DNA from 3 places in the Oceanicoccus sp. KOV_DT_Chl genome. Region 3 is predicted to be linked to each of the others. Evidence: riboswitches for the same ligand, from Rfam matches in the RefSeq annotation. Region 3 holds a riboswitch; each other region holds the start of a gene.
The links. Region 3 has a riboswitch for cyclic di-GMP ahead of UNITIG_RS00915 (VPLPA-CTERM sorting domain-containing protein). Riboswitches for the same ligand answer to the same signal wherever they lie in the genome.
Positions count from the first base shown of each region.

Region 1: linked by a shared signal. The riboswitch ahead of UNITIG_RS21830 (hypothetical protein) and the one ahead of UNITIG_RS00915 (VPLPA-CTERM sorting domain-containing protein) in region 3 are both predicted to bind cyclic di-GMP.
Region 2: linked by a shared signal. The riboswitch ahead of UNITIG_RS23510 (VPLPA-CTERM sorting domain-containing protein) and the one ahead of UNITIG_RS00915 (VPLPA-CTERM sorting domain-containing protein) in region 3 are both predicted to bind cyclic di-GMP.

Region 1 is NZ_FQLF01000007.1:131,876-136,813, reverse strand. It holds gene UNITIG_RS21850 (PQQ-dependent dehydrogenase, methanol/ethanol family) at 1-33, shown strand, start outside; gene UNITIG_RS21845 (muconolactone Delta-isomerase family protein) at 37-333, shown strand; gene UNITIG_RS21840 (HD-GYP domain-containing protein) at 405-1,658, opposite strand; gene UNITIG_RS21835 (nitroreductase family protein) at 1,941-2,513, shown strand; cyclic di-GMP riboswitch class I at 2,690-2,773, shown strand; gene UNITIG_RS21830 (hypothetical protein) at 2,872-3,369, shown strand; gene UNITIG_RS21825 (bifunctional transcriptional activator/DNA repair enzyme AdaA) at 3,366-4,244, opposite strand; gene UNITIG_RS21820 (lysophospholipid acyltransferase family protein) at 4,412-4,938, shown strand, end outside.
Region 2 is NZ_FQLF01000002.1:1,071,856-1,076,793, reverse strand. It holds gene UNITIG_RS08755 (ThuA domain-containing protein) at 1-312, shown strand, start outside; gene UNITIG_RS08750 (alcohol dehydrogenase catalytic domain-containing protein) at 353-1,387, shown strand; gene UNITIG_RS08745 (putative quinol monooxygenase) at 1,552-1,956, shown strand; gene UNITIG_RS23510 (VPLPA-CTERM sorting domain-containing protein) at 2,033-2,584, opposite strand; cyclic di-GMP riboswitch class I at 2,610-2,738, opposite strand; gene UNITIG_RS08735 (SDR family oxidoreductase) at 3,796-4,686, opposite strand; gene UNITIG_RS08730 (hypothetical protein) at 4,720-4,902, opposite strand; gene UNITIG_RS08725 (hypothetical protein) at 4,902-4,938, opposite strand, start outside.
Region 3 is NZ_FQLF01000001.1:192,323-197,260, forward strand. It holds gene UNITIG_RS00905 (acetoacetate decarboxylase family protein) at 1-389, shown strand, start outside; gene UNITIG_RS00910 (arylsulfatase) at 589-2,223, opposite strand; cyclic di-GMP riboswitch class I at 2,906-2,997, shown strand; gene UNITIG_RS00915 (VPLPA-CTERM sorting domain-containing protein) at 3,030-3,773, shown strand; gene UNITIG_RS00920 (hypothetical protein) at 3,874-4,938, shown strand, end outside.

The DNA.
Region 1 (4,938 bases), on a different contig from region 3:
CAATTATTGGCGCTGTTAATGGCGGAAGCATAAATAATGTTATTCATGCTGACGATGAGTTTGCGACCAGTACCTAAAGAGGAATATTTGGCGAAAGGGCGTTTGGAAAATGAATATACCCAGCAATTAATGGCACAGGGTATTATTCAGCAATTTCACGTTACGCAAGATCATCGCCAGTACTGGATTGTTTTTTCCGTCGATAGCGAAGACATGCTAATCACCACCTTAAATAAATTTCCTTTTTATCCATATTTTGATTTTCAATATCATCCGGTAACGGATATGGTCGCAGCAGTTGCTGACGGTATGGTTGACCCAAACCTTGAGTAAACTGGGTGTGTTTTGACCGGCTGCTAAAATAATTTTTAAGAGATAAGTGTTAGCGATAAATGACTGTGAAATTAGTCAATCGTTAAACCTTTCTGAATATAGCTCTCGATGCGGATCCCATGGGAGCCATTGGGAATAACCGTTTTAATCATGTTGCCCAGTTCATTGGATTGGGCAAACCGTTCCAGATTGATGACCTTCTCAGGTACAGGCATTTTACTTTCATCGCGCAGTAATAACACTTTTGGTAAGTGGCGGTTGCGGTAGTTAGTACTGATAACAATACCGACCTGACCGTTTTGCAGCTCAACAATACTGCCGGGCGGATATAAGCCAATACAGCTAATAAATTCACCGACCAGTTTTTCATCGTATTTAGTGCCCTTGTTTTGATACAGTATTTTCAGTGCTTCCAACGATGAACGGCCTTTCTTGTAAACCCGTTCGCTGGTTATAGCGTCGTAAACATCACAAAGTGTCACGATACGGGTAAAGTCAGTGATCCCTGCAGCTTTGATTTTGCGCGGATAGCCAGTGCCGTCCAGCGCTTCGTGATGGCTGTAGGCGACATCCACCGCGCCGTGGTAAACATCTTTATGGGCAATCAGAATATCTCGACCATGTTGGGCGTGAAACTTCATGATGTCGAATTCTTCGTTGGTTAGCTGGCCCTCTTTGTTGAGTACTTCGTTAGGCGTACGCATTTTTCCAACGTCATGCAGCATCCCGGCAAGCCCCAGTTTGTTGAGGTCTTCTTCACTTGCGCCTAAATGGCGACCAAAGGTAATTGCCAGCAAGCCGACATTGACGGAGTGTTCCGAGGTGTACTCATCTTTTTTTCGAATTTTGGACATCCACATCATGGCATCCGGATTGCGCATGATACTCGATACACATTCCGAGACGCTGGATTTAACGTCTTTAATATTGATACCTTGGCCGAGCCTGACATCGTCCATAAAGGAACGCGTTAATTGGGTTGCGGTAGAGTGGGCGGCGCTTGCGCGAGAAAACTCTTGTTTGTTAGTCGCCGAAGTGGTGTAAGGTTTCACTTTAGTTTTGCTGCTTTTTACACTACTAGTCCGCTCCTCGGCAGCGGCCCAAGTGTCTTCATAGCCCTCGACGTAAACAAATTCGCAATGTTCTGCGATAGTCTCAATTTCTTCCAAACTGGTAATTTTAAAACCCTGTAAAATAAAAGGCGTTTCTAACCAAGGGCGGTCTAATTCGGAAACATACATCCCCACCTTTAAACCAGATACTGGAATGGGTGTTTTTTTGTTTTCCTGAATAGTGCGGCCGGGCCGGACAATGGTTTTTTTCACAGGTTTGTTACTGCTCTTGTTATGAGGGCTTGGCCCAGCGCCAATGAAAATATTTGCATCTTATACTTGCTGGTAGCTAATCAATCTTCTTAGTTTAGCTAATGGTCTGCTAGACGCCAGAATAATTACCTTAAAGCAGCTTGCAATAGGCAATAGTACTTACGATTTCTTCTAAATTAAGTTGCTGTTGGTACTAACAAATTCTAGTTACTACGCACTGCCGACTTGTTGCAATACGCTATAAACACTAATATGCACGGCAAAATTGTCGAGAGTTAAAATATGGATGCACTAACGCTATTACATGGTCGCAATTCAGCACCAAGGTTAACCGAGCCAGCCCCTGAGGGCGCTGAGTTAGCGTCGATGTTTAAAGCCGCTTTTCGTGCACCAGACCACTCCTGGCTTAGACCCTGGCGTTTTTTAACCCTGCGCGGTGAGGCGCGTAACTCGCTAGGAGAGTTATTAGTAACAGCTACTCAGGCTAGAAGGCGGGCTGCGGGGGAGGCGCCACTGTCAGCAGAAGAAATGGTTAAACTGGCTGCGAAACCGTTGCGAGCGCCCCTGATTATTATTGTTATCGCGGCCATAAAGGCGCACCCCAAGGTACCTGCGGTAGAGCAGCTGATATCTGCGGGTTGTGCGGCCCATAGCCTATTGCTGGCGGCGCATGCACAAGGATATGCAGGTGTATGGCGGACCGGTGATAATGCTTATGATGACATCGTTAAAGACGGGTTAGGAATTGCAACAACAGAGGAATTGGTCGGCTTTGTATATTTGGGCAGTGTAGATGGCAACTATAAACCATTGCGTGAATTAGACCCTAGGGACTTTGTCAGCGAGTGGCCTTGAGGGGGCTGCAATGCTTGGATCACCGCGGTATGGGGATTTAAGTACCGGATCGATGCCTTGTCGGTCTTGCCCGCTTAGTACTATTACTTATTGACCCGATTGCGTTAAATGGCGAAACTAGCGAAGTTTTAAGGCATTGTATGCCAACTTGCAATATGAAGCCCGTCTCTTACGGCTTCTCGAAATGGCAAACTCGGGGCAACCCGAGGACGCAAAACCAGTGCCCAGCTGATATAGCTTAGGGTCGAACGGTTACCGAAGGAAGTGGTAGCACTATAAACCACACTTCTTGATCAATGTCTGCTCAGCCAATTATATTGGCGGCGACGTAACGTTTAACGTTTGAGATTATGAGTCGATGGCTATCAGTAGTGAAAATACTTCACCGTCAATTTTCAATAAACTTTATCAAAGTAGTAAGCAGCCGCTACTGTACAGTTTGCTATTGTTGGCAGCCGTGGTACTGGTCGCTTCAGTCAGTAATTATTTAAGTGGTGATCGTAATTTAGATGTGACCGGTGCTGACGCCGTTTTTTTACATCGTGACTTTAGCAGAACACCTTTTGCGTTGATGGATGCTTATGATGCTTGTGTTTATGAGGCGCAATCTAAATTGGGTAACAGTTTGTTGCGCAGTGAAATTCTACCACTGTCTACTCGGTATAATTACGATCGTAATAGCTATAAAGTTGTATTGGATGTCGATGTTGGCACAGTCCACGAGTGGCTAGATGCTCATATCTATTGTGATATTGATCCCGAAGCGCAAGAGCTGAGTTACTACAAAGAGATATACCGGGGCGAACCTTCATTATTAGCCAAAACCATGAGCATGTTGGGCGATTTGATTAATTAACACTCGTCAACTTTAAGGCTAGCTTCCCAGCCTAGCATCGCTTTTTTGCGAATAGGGTTCCAGCGGTAGTGACCTAATTCCCCCATTCCCTGGATCACCCGGTGGCAGGGAATCAGTAATGCTATGGGGTTTTTTCCGACAGCACTGCCGACCGCTCTGGCCGCAGTAGGTTGGTTGATCGCCTTGGCAACCTCGGCATAGCTAGCGACAGCACCCGATGGAATTCTCAGCAAAGCTTCCCAAACCTTGAATTGAAACTGGGTACCATTAACCCATAGTTTCAGCGGTGAGGATAACGGTCGTGGCGATTTTGAAAAAACCTGTGTCACTACAATTGCTGAGCTGGCTTGGTTTTCTTCTAATATCGCTAACGGCCACTGGCGCTGTAACGCCTCTAACAAATATTCTATGTCTTGAGGTTGTTCAATAAAATCCAGCCGATGAATGCCGCGCTCAGTCAGTGCGATAAAACACAAACCAAAGGGGCTGGGATGTACTCCGTAGATAAATGTTATGCCATTGCCACCGTTTTTTATTTCGCCCGGCGTTACGGCATCCAGGCTAACAAAAAGATCGTGCAGGCGGCTGCTCGAGGACAGGCCGCTATCGCCAGCTGCTTTCAATAGACTGGCACCATCCAGTAATCTACTCCGGGCCTGTTCCCGGGTGAGATATTGCAAGAACTGTTTTGGACTGACGCCGGCCCATTCTGTAAAGACTCGTTGGAAGTGGTATTCGCTAATCGCACAGTGCTTGGCAATAGCGGCTAGTTCTGGCTGTTCGCCCTGGTGCTGGTCGATAAAGCGCAAGGCATTGGCCACCAGTTGATAGTGGCGTTGCTGCGTTTCTAGCTTGTTGTGCTGTAGGGATTTCATTCCGGATACAGTAATCCCTGAAACAAAAAATGACCACCCGATAATTGCTATTTTTTTGCTTAGGCAGTCAGGAACCAGAGAAATAGCAAAATGAGGGTGACGATAGCTCAAACACTGTTATAATTTTGATACAACAAAAATATCAGCTGCACTGATTTTATTATGGCATCGAATATTACAGAACTAAAAACAACGATGTTTCTCACCCCGGTAATCAGCACAATCTTTCGGGTGTCTCTATTGTTATTTTAAAATTAATCGGATGGCGGGTTAGTGGTGATAAACCTAGCCAGCCTAAATATGTACTGGCTGCGGCCCCTCATACTAGTAACTGGGACTTCGCTTTACTGCTATTAGTGTGTTTTAGTCTTCGTCTGGACGCACATTGGATGGGCAAAGATGATATTTTTATGCAGCCATTCAAACGTCTAATGATTTGGTTGGGTGGGATTCCCATTGATCGCAGTAAAAAAAATAATGTTGTTGAACAGATGGTAAATTATTTTCAGAGTGTTGATAATTTAATTGTTATTGTGCCGCCAGAAGGGACGCGAAGTAAAGTTGAGCGTTGGCGCACGGGTTTTTATCATATTGCATTGAATAGCGAGCTGCCTATAGTGTTAGGGTTTATCGATGCCGCAAATAAAAAAGTTGGCTTCGGTCCTGCCTTTGTTCCCACCGGTAATGTTGAACA
Region 2 (4,938 bases), on a different contig from region 3:
CTTAATCATGTCTTTCATGATGCGGTTATCCCAATACTGACCAGTGATTATGACTACTGCGAAGATAATTTTTATTCTGCGCAGCAAGCGGTAAAAGGCAATCTTTTTAGCCGCGAAGGATGGCGGCATCAGCCGGGCCATAATCTTATCGGCTGGATAAAGCACTACCGCAATAGCCCGATTGTGTATTTGCAGTGTGGTGATAGCCAGTCTGCTTATGAAAATTTGGATTTTCAGCGCTTGCTGAGTAATGCTATTAAGTGGGTGTCCAGCGATGAAGCAAAACGTTGGGCGCGCTCAAAAAATCATTAACATTGACTATCTTAACCATTAATAAATGAAGGATTAACCCATGAAAGCGGCTGTGTTTAAAGAGGTGGGTAAACCACTCAGTGTCGAATCGGTAGCTGACCCGGCGCCAGCATCCTCCGAATTGGTGATGAAAGTGTCGTACTGCGGGATTTGTGGCACTGATTTACATGCTACTCGCGAAGGTTTAACGACCGCCTGCTGCGGCCAGATTTTAGGTCATGAATACGTTGGTGAAATTGCTGAGGTCGGCAAAGAGGCGGAGGGTGATTGGCGAGTAGGTGATAGAGTCTGCGCCTTGCCTTTTATTGCCTGTGGTAAATGTTTAGCCTGTGCCGGCGGCCAGTTTTTTCAATGCATGAATAAAAAAGTATCCGGCGTTGATGACCAGGGTGGTTTTGCCGAGTACGTGACCACAGGTTGCCGTGAAACTATTTTGCTGCCAGACAGTTTGGATTTAAAAACCGCCGCTTTGGTTGAGCCGCTGGCGGTAAGTTTGCATGCGGTTCGCGTTGCCGATTTAAAAGCAGGTAGTCGTATATTAATAATGGGCGCGGGGCCGATAGGGCTGACGGTGGCGCTGTGGGCTAAATTCTTTGGTGCTCGCGATGTGGTGGTTAGTGAATTGGCAGATTCACGAGCACAGCTAGCTAAAAAAATGGGCGCTAACCATGTGATAAAACCTGATTTAACCGCAGGTGCGGAAGGTTTGTTAACTCAGTTTAGTGATCTCACAGGTGCAGCTCCCGATATTATTTTCGAATGTGTGGGTGCTCCCGGTTTATTGCAGCAATGCATGGAAATGGCACCTTACGGTGGAAAAATTATTCCCGTGGGTGTTTGTGAACAGCCAGACAATATCATGCCCTTTTTCGGTTTGATTAAAGAGCTGAATATTCAATTTGCTATTGCTTATACCAAAGATGATTTTGAAACCTCGATAGCGATGTTAGCGGATAAACGGATTGATATATCGCCGATGATTACTGATGTGATAGGTCTTGATGACTTGCCTGATGCGTTCGAAGCATTAAAAACACCCAGTAATCAGTGCAAGGTGTTAACTAAAATCGGCTAGGGGTAGTGATAGCTCTCTCTTTTTCTTGTCATTCCCGATCAAGTCGATGATAACTTTGGCTTATTTATAGTGTTTCAGATTTATCCTGAGCAATAGCGCGCGAAAGCGGGAAGCGATCCGGCGAGAAAAGCTAGCAAAATAATAAAACCAGGCGTGAAGGAAATATGGCCACACTATTAGCTCATATACAGGTATTTTCAGGCAAGGAAGCCGATTTTGAAAATGTCATGAAAGAAATGTACCGTATTACTCATGCCACTGAGCCCAACTGTTTACGCTATGAATATTGGCGTGGTGAGAAAGAAGGATTTTATTATTGTTTGCTGTCGTATAAAACCAATCAGGATTTTTGGGAGCATCAGGCGAGCGATCATCATGAAGGCTATATGCAGGATTTTGTCGCATGTATTGAAGATTTGAGGCTGGAGTCGCTTGACCCTGTTGCCAATGCTTCGCCACTTATGCCCGCTGCGGAACAAGCTGTATCAGCGAGTGTTTCTGCAGCCGTTAAAAAACAGGCGTTGGCTTTTCCGATTGGGGTTAAGGGTTGGTGGAAAGCTTTTCACTGAGGCAATAGCGTTATTCAATGTGCATAAAAAAACCCGCCGAAGCGGGTTTTTTTATGGGAGTACCGGGAAGCGAAAATTACTTACGCTTACGGCCAATACCCGCCAAACCTACAAGAGCTGAGCCAAACAACCAAGCTGCAGCTGGTACAGGTACTTCTGATGTCTCAAAACTATAAGTCAAAGTGTTACCACCGCCACTGAAACCACCATTAATATCATTGGTGATAGTACCTACAGAGCCATCAAAAGAATAAGTGTAGGTATTAGAGGTTGGAGGAGTGCCAACACCAGGACAAACCGCGGCTTCGAATGATCCGCTACAATTATCAACGGTTGCAGCACCACCAATTTGGCCTGCGCCGTCACCAGTAACAGTGATTGCAGACAGTTCAACAAGAGCATTCAAGCCAGGAGCGATAATGATATCCATGTCGTAGTCTTCAACTGAGAAGCTGAATGAGCCATCGGAATCGTCAAATGTACCAACCAAAGCAGGAGCGGCAGGGTTGAATACGATAGTTGCTTGCGCGTTTGTTGCACCAGAAAGAGTACCAGTTACATTGAATACTGCAGCGTTTGCTTGTGCAGCGGTTACAGCGATTGCAGTTGCTAATAATAGTTTTTTCATTGTTATATCCTCGAGGTTTCTCGAGAAGGGTAACCGGCTGTCTTACTTAGGTACTGATCCCTGTTTTGCAAGCTATCCATTATGCTTGACCACCTAATTCTTAAGACCCTTGGTTTTCCGTCCCTGCCTCACGACAGGTTTGGCGTTTGCCTTCAATTTAGTTTTATTAGTTTGAATAACGTTTCTTCTTATCAGATACGGGTTAGTCCTTTTAATTCCATTTATAGATTGGTTATAGCACCAATCTAAAACCCGATTACTGTCAACTTTCCTCGTATCTTGCTTTGGTTAATACAAGTATGGTGCCAAGTATTAAATAGCTAATAAAAACAGGTGCTTATGTTTTAGTTCGTGAGTAGAGCAGTTTTTGCGGCCCAGATCTCGACTTAATCTGTAAGAAAAACCGTCAAGTATGTTTTTATTGACAAAGAAAACCGGATAGATTGATTTTAATTTTGTTCGAATTTGTGGCTTAACTATTATCTTGAGCCTGTTCGTTCAACGGTGGCTTCGATAGGTCCCATTTTGGCCTGGATCAGACGGTGTTTTTATCAAAAATAAGCATATCAGAGTTTTTTTTATAACTATTAGCTTGGATTAGTGGGTACTTTGAAGCAAAGTTTAAGTGAGTGGCTAAAAGTTGGGCTAATTTAGGGTGGCTGGAAGGTTTTGGTGCTACTTTGACATTTCTAGTGGTGTCAATGTTGCTGTTCTGTAATAAATATCGACACAAATTGATTTTTTATTCCTTTGTTGCCCTGATTTGGGGCTGTATTGGCTGAGAGGTTGTTGGCCTGCCTGAGACAGTGATTATTTTGCTCCTTTCTAGTCCCTAAAGCGGCCCTGGCTGCTATAAATCGATAATCAATTCCCCATTATTTGCGCCATTAAATAGCATATTAAAGCTGCTTTGGAAGTCCTCCAGCCCTTTGGTGCTGGACGAGCTTGCGTTTTCCTTCGTTGGATGGTTTGACAGTGGCTCTGATTTTATTCAGCTGAATATCATCACCGTCAGTAACCGCATGACGAGTAGGTGATTGTTCCAGACAGTAGGGCCCTTTGTGGGTATGAGGGATTAAAGTAAGTGCCATTCTACGAAGAGACTACTTTAACGCTGCACTAGTGGCAGCGTTAAAGAGTAGGTTGATTAGTGCGGACAAGTATTAGTTAAACGAGGGTGCGGTTGATGGTTATTCAACCGCATTGATTGTTTATTCTGCGTTAGGAAAATTCAGTTCGCCGCGATAATAATCAACGCCCACGAGCTTAGCCATTTTTTCATTAAACTCTTCACCCTGTAGGCAGTTAATCTCCATCCATTCATCATTGCTGACTTTGTTTTTGGCAGCGACGGTCTCAACGGCATCAGGCCCTACTGGGTAACGGAAATGGGGCTTGTCCGATTCGATCGCGTGTGCAATCGCGCTGGCAACATCATCCGGCATCGCCGGGCGAGTATGACCAAACATAAAAAACCGCGCTAAACGATCCAGTGTTTTCCGGTAAGGCGTTTCACCTTCAGGTAAGCTACCTTTAGCCCAAATTGGAGTTAACACGACACCGGGTTCGATAATTGATACCTTGACGTTGAACTCCGCCATCTCCATGGCGAGCGCTTCGCTTAAGCCTTCCATTGCCCACTTGGATGCAGAGTAGTGAGCGTGACAGCCCATAACAACCTGGCCTGCCAATGAGCCCACCGTGACGATACGGCCAGAATTTTGTTTGCGCATAATGGGCGTGACTTCGCGCAGCACGCTGACGTTGCCGAAATAATTGGTTTCGAAAATTTCCCGGACTTCTTCCAGTGGTGTTTCTTCAACGGCGCGACCGCCGCCAATCCCTGCGTTATTCACCAGTGCATCAATACGGCCGTGCTTTTCCATGATTTCAGTAACAGCGGTTTTGATAGTGGCGGGATCGACTAAATCCAGTTTAATGATACTAACGGGTAAATTTTCGGCGTCGATCTTTTCTTTTAGTTCGGTTGCCCCGGCAGGATTTCGACAAGCGCCATAGACCGTGTGACCTTTGCGTGCCATATGCAGTGCTGTTTCCTGGCCAATACCAGTGCTGGCGCCAGTGACGAGTATTACAGACATAAAAAACCTCTTTGTTGTTTGAGTCAGTTGTGATTAATTTTTGTCGTGTTGCTGTGCTTTAATTCGATAGTCGCAAGTGACGCAGCGGCGCATGCCTTGTCGCATACTGTCATTTTGCTGTTGTAATTTTTCTAATTCAGCCTGTAGTTTTTTTATTTCCTGTTGCTGGGTAATGATGCGATGCTGATTGGAGAAAAAAGAAAATAGCCCGGCCATTAACTAGCATCCCAACTCATGCGAACGGTGCAGGAG
Region 3 (4,938 bases):
TTGAAGGGTTGTCTGCAGAGGAGGATCTTTTAGACGACGGTGGATTAGAGCGTCACGAATGGTGGGTGAAAGTTTCTCGTCAGGTTGGTGGTGAGCAAGGCTATGATTTTCCCCCTCATGTCGTGCATGTTCATGGCAAATATGGACCAGGTTATCGATTGGCTGTGAATGGAAAGCTTACCCTGCGAGAGAGTCCATGGGACCCTATTGCTGAGCTACTGCCCATGCGAGAGCAAATTTCCGCTCACCTTTGGTGGCCAGAATATCGTAGCCGTGACGTTACTCTTTCTGGTGCACTGGATCCGGATAAATATTGGCCCTTTATTGATACGATTAGTGGCAGTAAGTGGCCTGGCTACTTGGGCGGCCCCATACCTAAAAAAGATTAGCAATAACGGAAGTGTTATCTCAAAGCTATTTTCCTTAGCTTTAGTCCAGGGCCTATTAATGTATTAATTGATGGGCCCTGCAGCTCGAAAAATTCTGTAAGAAATTGTCTTTGAAATACCGCTGAGCGTCTAAGGATAGAGGGGCTTGACAGGTTTGCGCTACGGATCCCCCTTTGCGTTCTCTTAATAGAGTTTTGAGTTAAAAGTCGATCACATTATTTTTAATTTTGTAGTGCTGCCACAATTTTAGTAGCTCTTTGCGTTTTTCAATATGGATGAGAGATAGGTCAGTCATTTCTGCTGGATCTTTTTCCAGATTAAACAGTTGCCAGGCTCCCGAGCCTAATGGTGGTGATAGAAGGACAATTTTCCACGGCCATGAAGTGTAGGCTTTATTACCAAATATTTCTGTCCCGAACTGATTGGCACCTTTATAGGCTTTAGATGTTTTGCCCGAAAGTAATGGAAGTAACGTTTTTCCCTGCAGTGGTAGAGTGGCTCGCCTGTTTATTTGGTGGATGGGAGAGATGCCAGCAAGATCAAGTAAGGTCGGCATGATATCGCGAATACTGGTAAATTCCGCACTTATATTCCCTGCATTTATCATCTTGCCAGGAAGTTTTACCACCAATGGGGAGAGTGTACCGCCTTCAGTGACAATGCTTTTAAATAGTCTATGTGGTGTCATGCTGGCCTGGGCCCAACCGGCACCCATATCAACATAAGAATTGGTTAGCCCGCTGTTTTCAAGGCTATTATCGAAGCTCGCTAAATAATCACCTGTTTGATTAGGGTATGTGGTATTGGGTGCGCCGTTCGCGCCATTATCAGACATAAAGATAATGATGGTATTGTCATACTGATTACTTTGGCGTAAATAACTAAGTACTCGACCAATTTGCTCATCCATATAGTCAATCATGGCGGCATATATTTCCATTCTTCTTGCATAGGTTTTTTGTTGTTCTGGAGGAAGCGAGTGCCATGCAGGTACAAAGTGCAATCTGGGAAAAGGCTTGATGCCAGGTTCGACCATACCTATTCGCTTTAGACTATTAAGGCGTTCTCGTCTAAGGGCGTCCCAGCCCTCGTTGTAAGTTCCTTTGTATTTGTCGATATACGCCTTAGGTGCGTGCAAAGGATTATGGGGGGCCATGTAAGACAGGTAGGCGAAAAACGGTTTGCCGTCACCTTCGGATTCTTTTAGTTTGCCCAGCATAAAGTCGGTGAAATTGCGAGTAGAATAAAAATCTTTGGGTAGTTTAGGCACTGTGCGCCCATTTTCGGTGTAGCGCATTTTCATCGAAGGTGAGAGCGGCTTTTGGTCGTACCAGTGACTACCTCCATTCGTCAATAGCGAGAAGCTCTGCTCAAAACCTCGAGAGAAGGGGTCAGTTTTTTGGGTTTCACCCAAATGCCATTTTCCTGCGATATAGGTGTGATATCCGTTCTTATGTAGTAACTCTGGAAGAGTGGCGACTTTAAAATTCAGTTGGCCTATATAGCCTGGATGTCCTTTCATGGCAGGAGTAATAAGCTCGCTAAGAGTCCCCATTCCCGCTAGGTGATTATCGACACCCGACATCAATACGGCGCGCGTTAGCGAGCAGGTTGGCTGAGTATGGAAGTTGCTAAGGCGCAGCCCTTCCGAGGCTAGCTGATCAATAGTTGGCGTTGAAATTTCGCCGCCAAAGGCACCCAGATCAGAGAATCCAAGATCGTCGGCGACAATAAGTAGTATGTTCGGCTGGGCTTGAGAAAACACATAAGTACATGCAAGCAGCTGAATTATGAGTGTTGTCAGATACGTATAGAGTCTATTTCTTAAATACATGTTGCCACCCCGTTGTTGCGCTTTTGCCCTTATCCGTAGTTAGCAAATTTTCGCAATTTAGTGCTTGGCAAGTGCGCCCGGATGCAAAGCTCTAGGTGGTTACATTTATTATATTTTTATTGATCATTGCCAATGTGAATTATAAAGGATAAATATACGCGTAGTTAGGTTTGTTTGGGTTAACTGTGTTTCTATGCAGGCCATATTAGTGCATGGTAAGTGCGCTCGGATGCGAATCTCTAGTTGGAAAAGTTCATCATATTTTTATAGGGCTTTACCAAAGCGAACTATGGGAGGGTAAGTGCATATTTAATCAAGCCTGCTTGGGATAACTGTGTTTCCATTTGGGTCATAAATAAGTGTTTTTATCATCTGTTTTTTTCAAAAGGTTAGTTTGTAATTATGCTATAGAAATTATCATTTCGTTAAATGATATATGCCTATCTGGTAACTAAATAATAGTAATAAATACACGAAACATTTTTAAACTAAAAATAGATTTTTTATGTCATTTTGTGTCGAGTATCTTGACAGGAAAAATTCTGTTTGCACTAAATTTAAAACGTTTTTAACCTCTTCTTGAAAATTTACTGAATTATTGAAAATCGTTTATTGACCTCTGGCCGGCTTAGGGAATAAGTTGCTCCCCGTCAGGTCGATATTTGGTCTGAAGTTTTAGGAAGTAGGAAAAAGCTGCACTCGACGTGAGTCGAGGTCGGAAAGCTAAGGGTCTTCGTAAAGTCGGTAACATTAGAAGATAGCCTGGCTGCCCTAAAAATAAATTATAAAATTATAGGTGACCTCTCATGAGAAAAATAAATTTAATTAGCGCGGCAATTATTTCTACATTTGTTGCAAGCGCTGCAAGCGCCGCTACTTACACAATCAGTTCAGATGTGACTAATAGCTCTGTTATGCTTGGCACAACTGACAACATCCCCGGTGTTAATCCAACCAATCTAACTATTTCCGGTGAGCTTGATATCGATGTTTCTGGCGGTACTTATATTATTAACAGTGGTAGTGTTACAGTCGATGGTACGATTGGTTTTTTTGCTGGTGCCCCGATAGAGTTATTATTTAACGGCGTGACGTCTGCCTATAATAACGGCGTTTTGTTCGATGGAAGTGGTGCTGGTGGTATTGCTTTTGAAGTTAATGGTAATGGTGTTAATAATATCGATCTTACCCAAAGTGCAGTTAGTGGCGTAATCGGCGACGCCAACCATCTTGGTTTGGCGCAGTATGGTTTAAACTTGGGTGGCGGTACGGTTAATGGTGATGGCACTATTTCACTTGGATTGTGTGGGGCCCCTGATGCCGTAGGATTTGCTTTGTCTCCTACTTGCCTTGGAGATAGTAATACTGCAGGTGTATTCGGCGACAATACATTAGGTGCTACCGTGCTGGGCTCGTCAGCCAGTATTTATTTAGCCGGTAATATCACCCTAACGGAAGTAGCTGCTGTTCCAGTTCCTGCAGCTGCTTGGCTTTTTGGTTCGGCTTTATTGGGTCTGTCAACTGTAGGTCGTCGTCGCGTTAAGAAGTGATTCATTAGTTGTTAAAAAATAAGCGGGCGTTAGCCCGCTTATTTTTTGTCTGTTTTAAGCTGCTATATGTTTGATAAAAAAAATAATTAGAGGTTTGGTAATGATGTTTTTTCGTAGTCTATTTATTTTGTGGTGTATTTTACAGCTAGCTGCTTGTGGTGGCAGTAGTGACGCGAATACAACGCCAAGCAGCGAAACCGAGTTGCAGGGAATGGCTGTCAAAGGGCCAAGAGTTAACGCAGAGGTACGTGTTTATCAAATTGATTTTGGCGGTGATGAGATAAAAGGACGGCTTATCGGCGAGGGAGTTACCGACAGTGCCGCTAACTTCTCAGGTGTATTTGTCAAGAGTGAAACACTTAATAAAGGCCCGATATTAATCGAGGTTTCGGGCGGGGCTGAGTTGAACGGAAGTGTTCCGGTGATTGATACCCTGTCGGCAATAATCAGCCCATCCGCATTACTTCGAGGTGATAGAGTCTACCCTACACCTTTGACCACAATGGTGGTACATAGGACTTTGCTCGACGCAGCAAAACTAGAGCAAATAGACAGCCAACAGTTTGGCGAACTTAAAAAAGCAGCAGTAAACGCCGTTATTACATCATTAGGCCTTGGTATTCTTGATGATATTGGATCAACAGCGTTGGAGAGAACTTCTCCAGTAAGTCTTGATGGCAGTGGGTCAGATGCAAGCCTGGCGTATCGAACTGTCATCGAAGTGTTTAGCGCGTTGGTAGTGCAACTTAAAGAGTTTGCTCCCAATACAAGTGGAGATAATCTTTTATTGGGTATTGTTAAAGATTTGTCTGATAATAATTTAGATGGTGTAAGTGATGGTGAAGGGGTGCCAGAGCTGCTTGAGTTGACAGTTGAACAGATCCTGAGTGTAGCAACACTCAATACTGAAGCTTTATTGGCGCTCAATATCCCCGGTACCGAAACACCAATTAGTATGCTCGGTGAGTTTTTGCAGACTGAGGTCGCTGAGTTGGGTGGGGTGCCTTCACAAACGGCACTGGCTGTCCCTGAATTTTCTGCTCCTGTATTGGTGCTGGACAGTGATGGTGATGGTTATCCAGATATTGTTGATGCGGACCCTGCCGACCCACAAGTTACGGGTGATGTAGATGGTGATGGGGTTGATAATTTAATAGACCTCTAT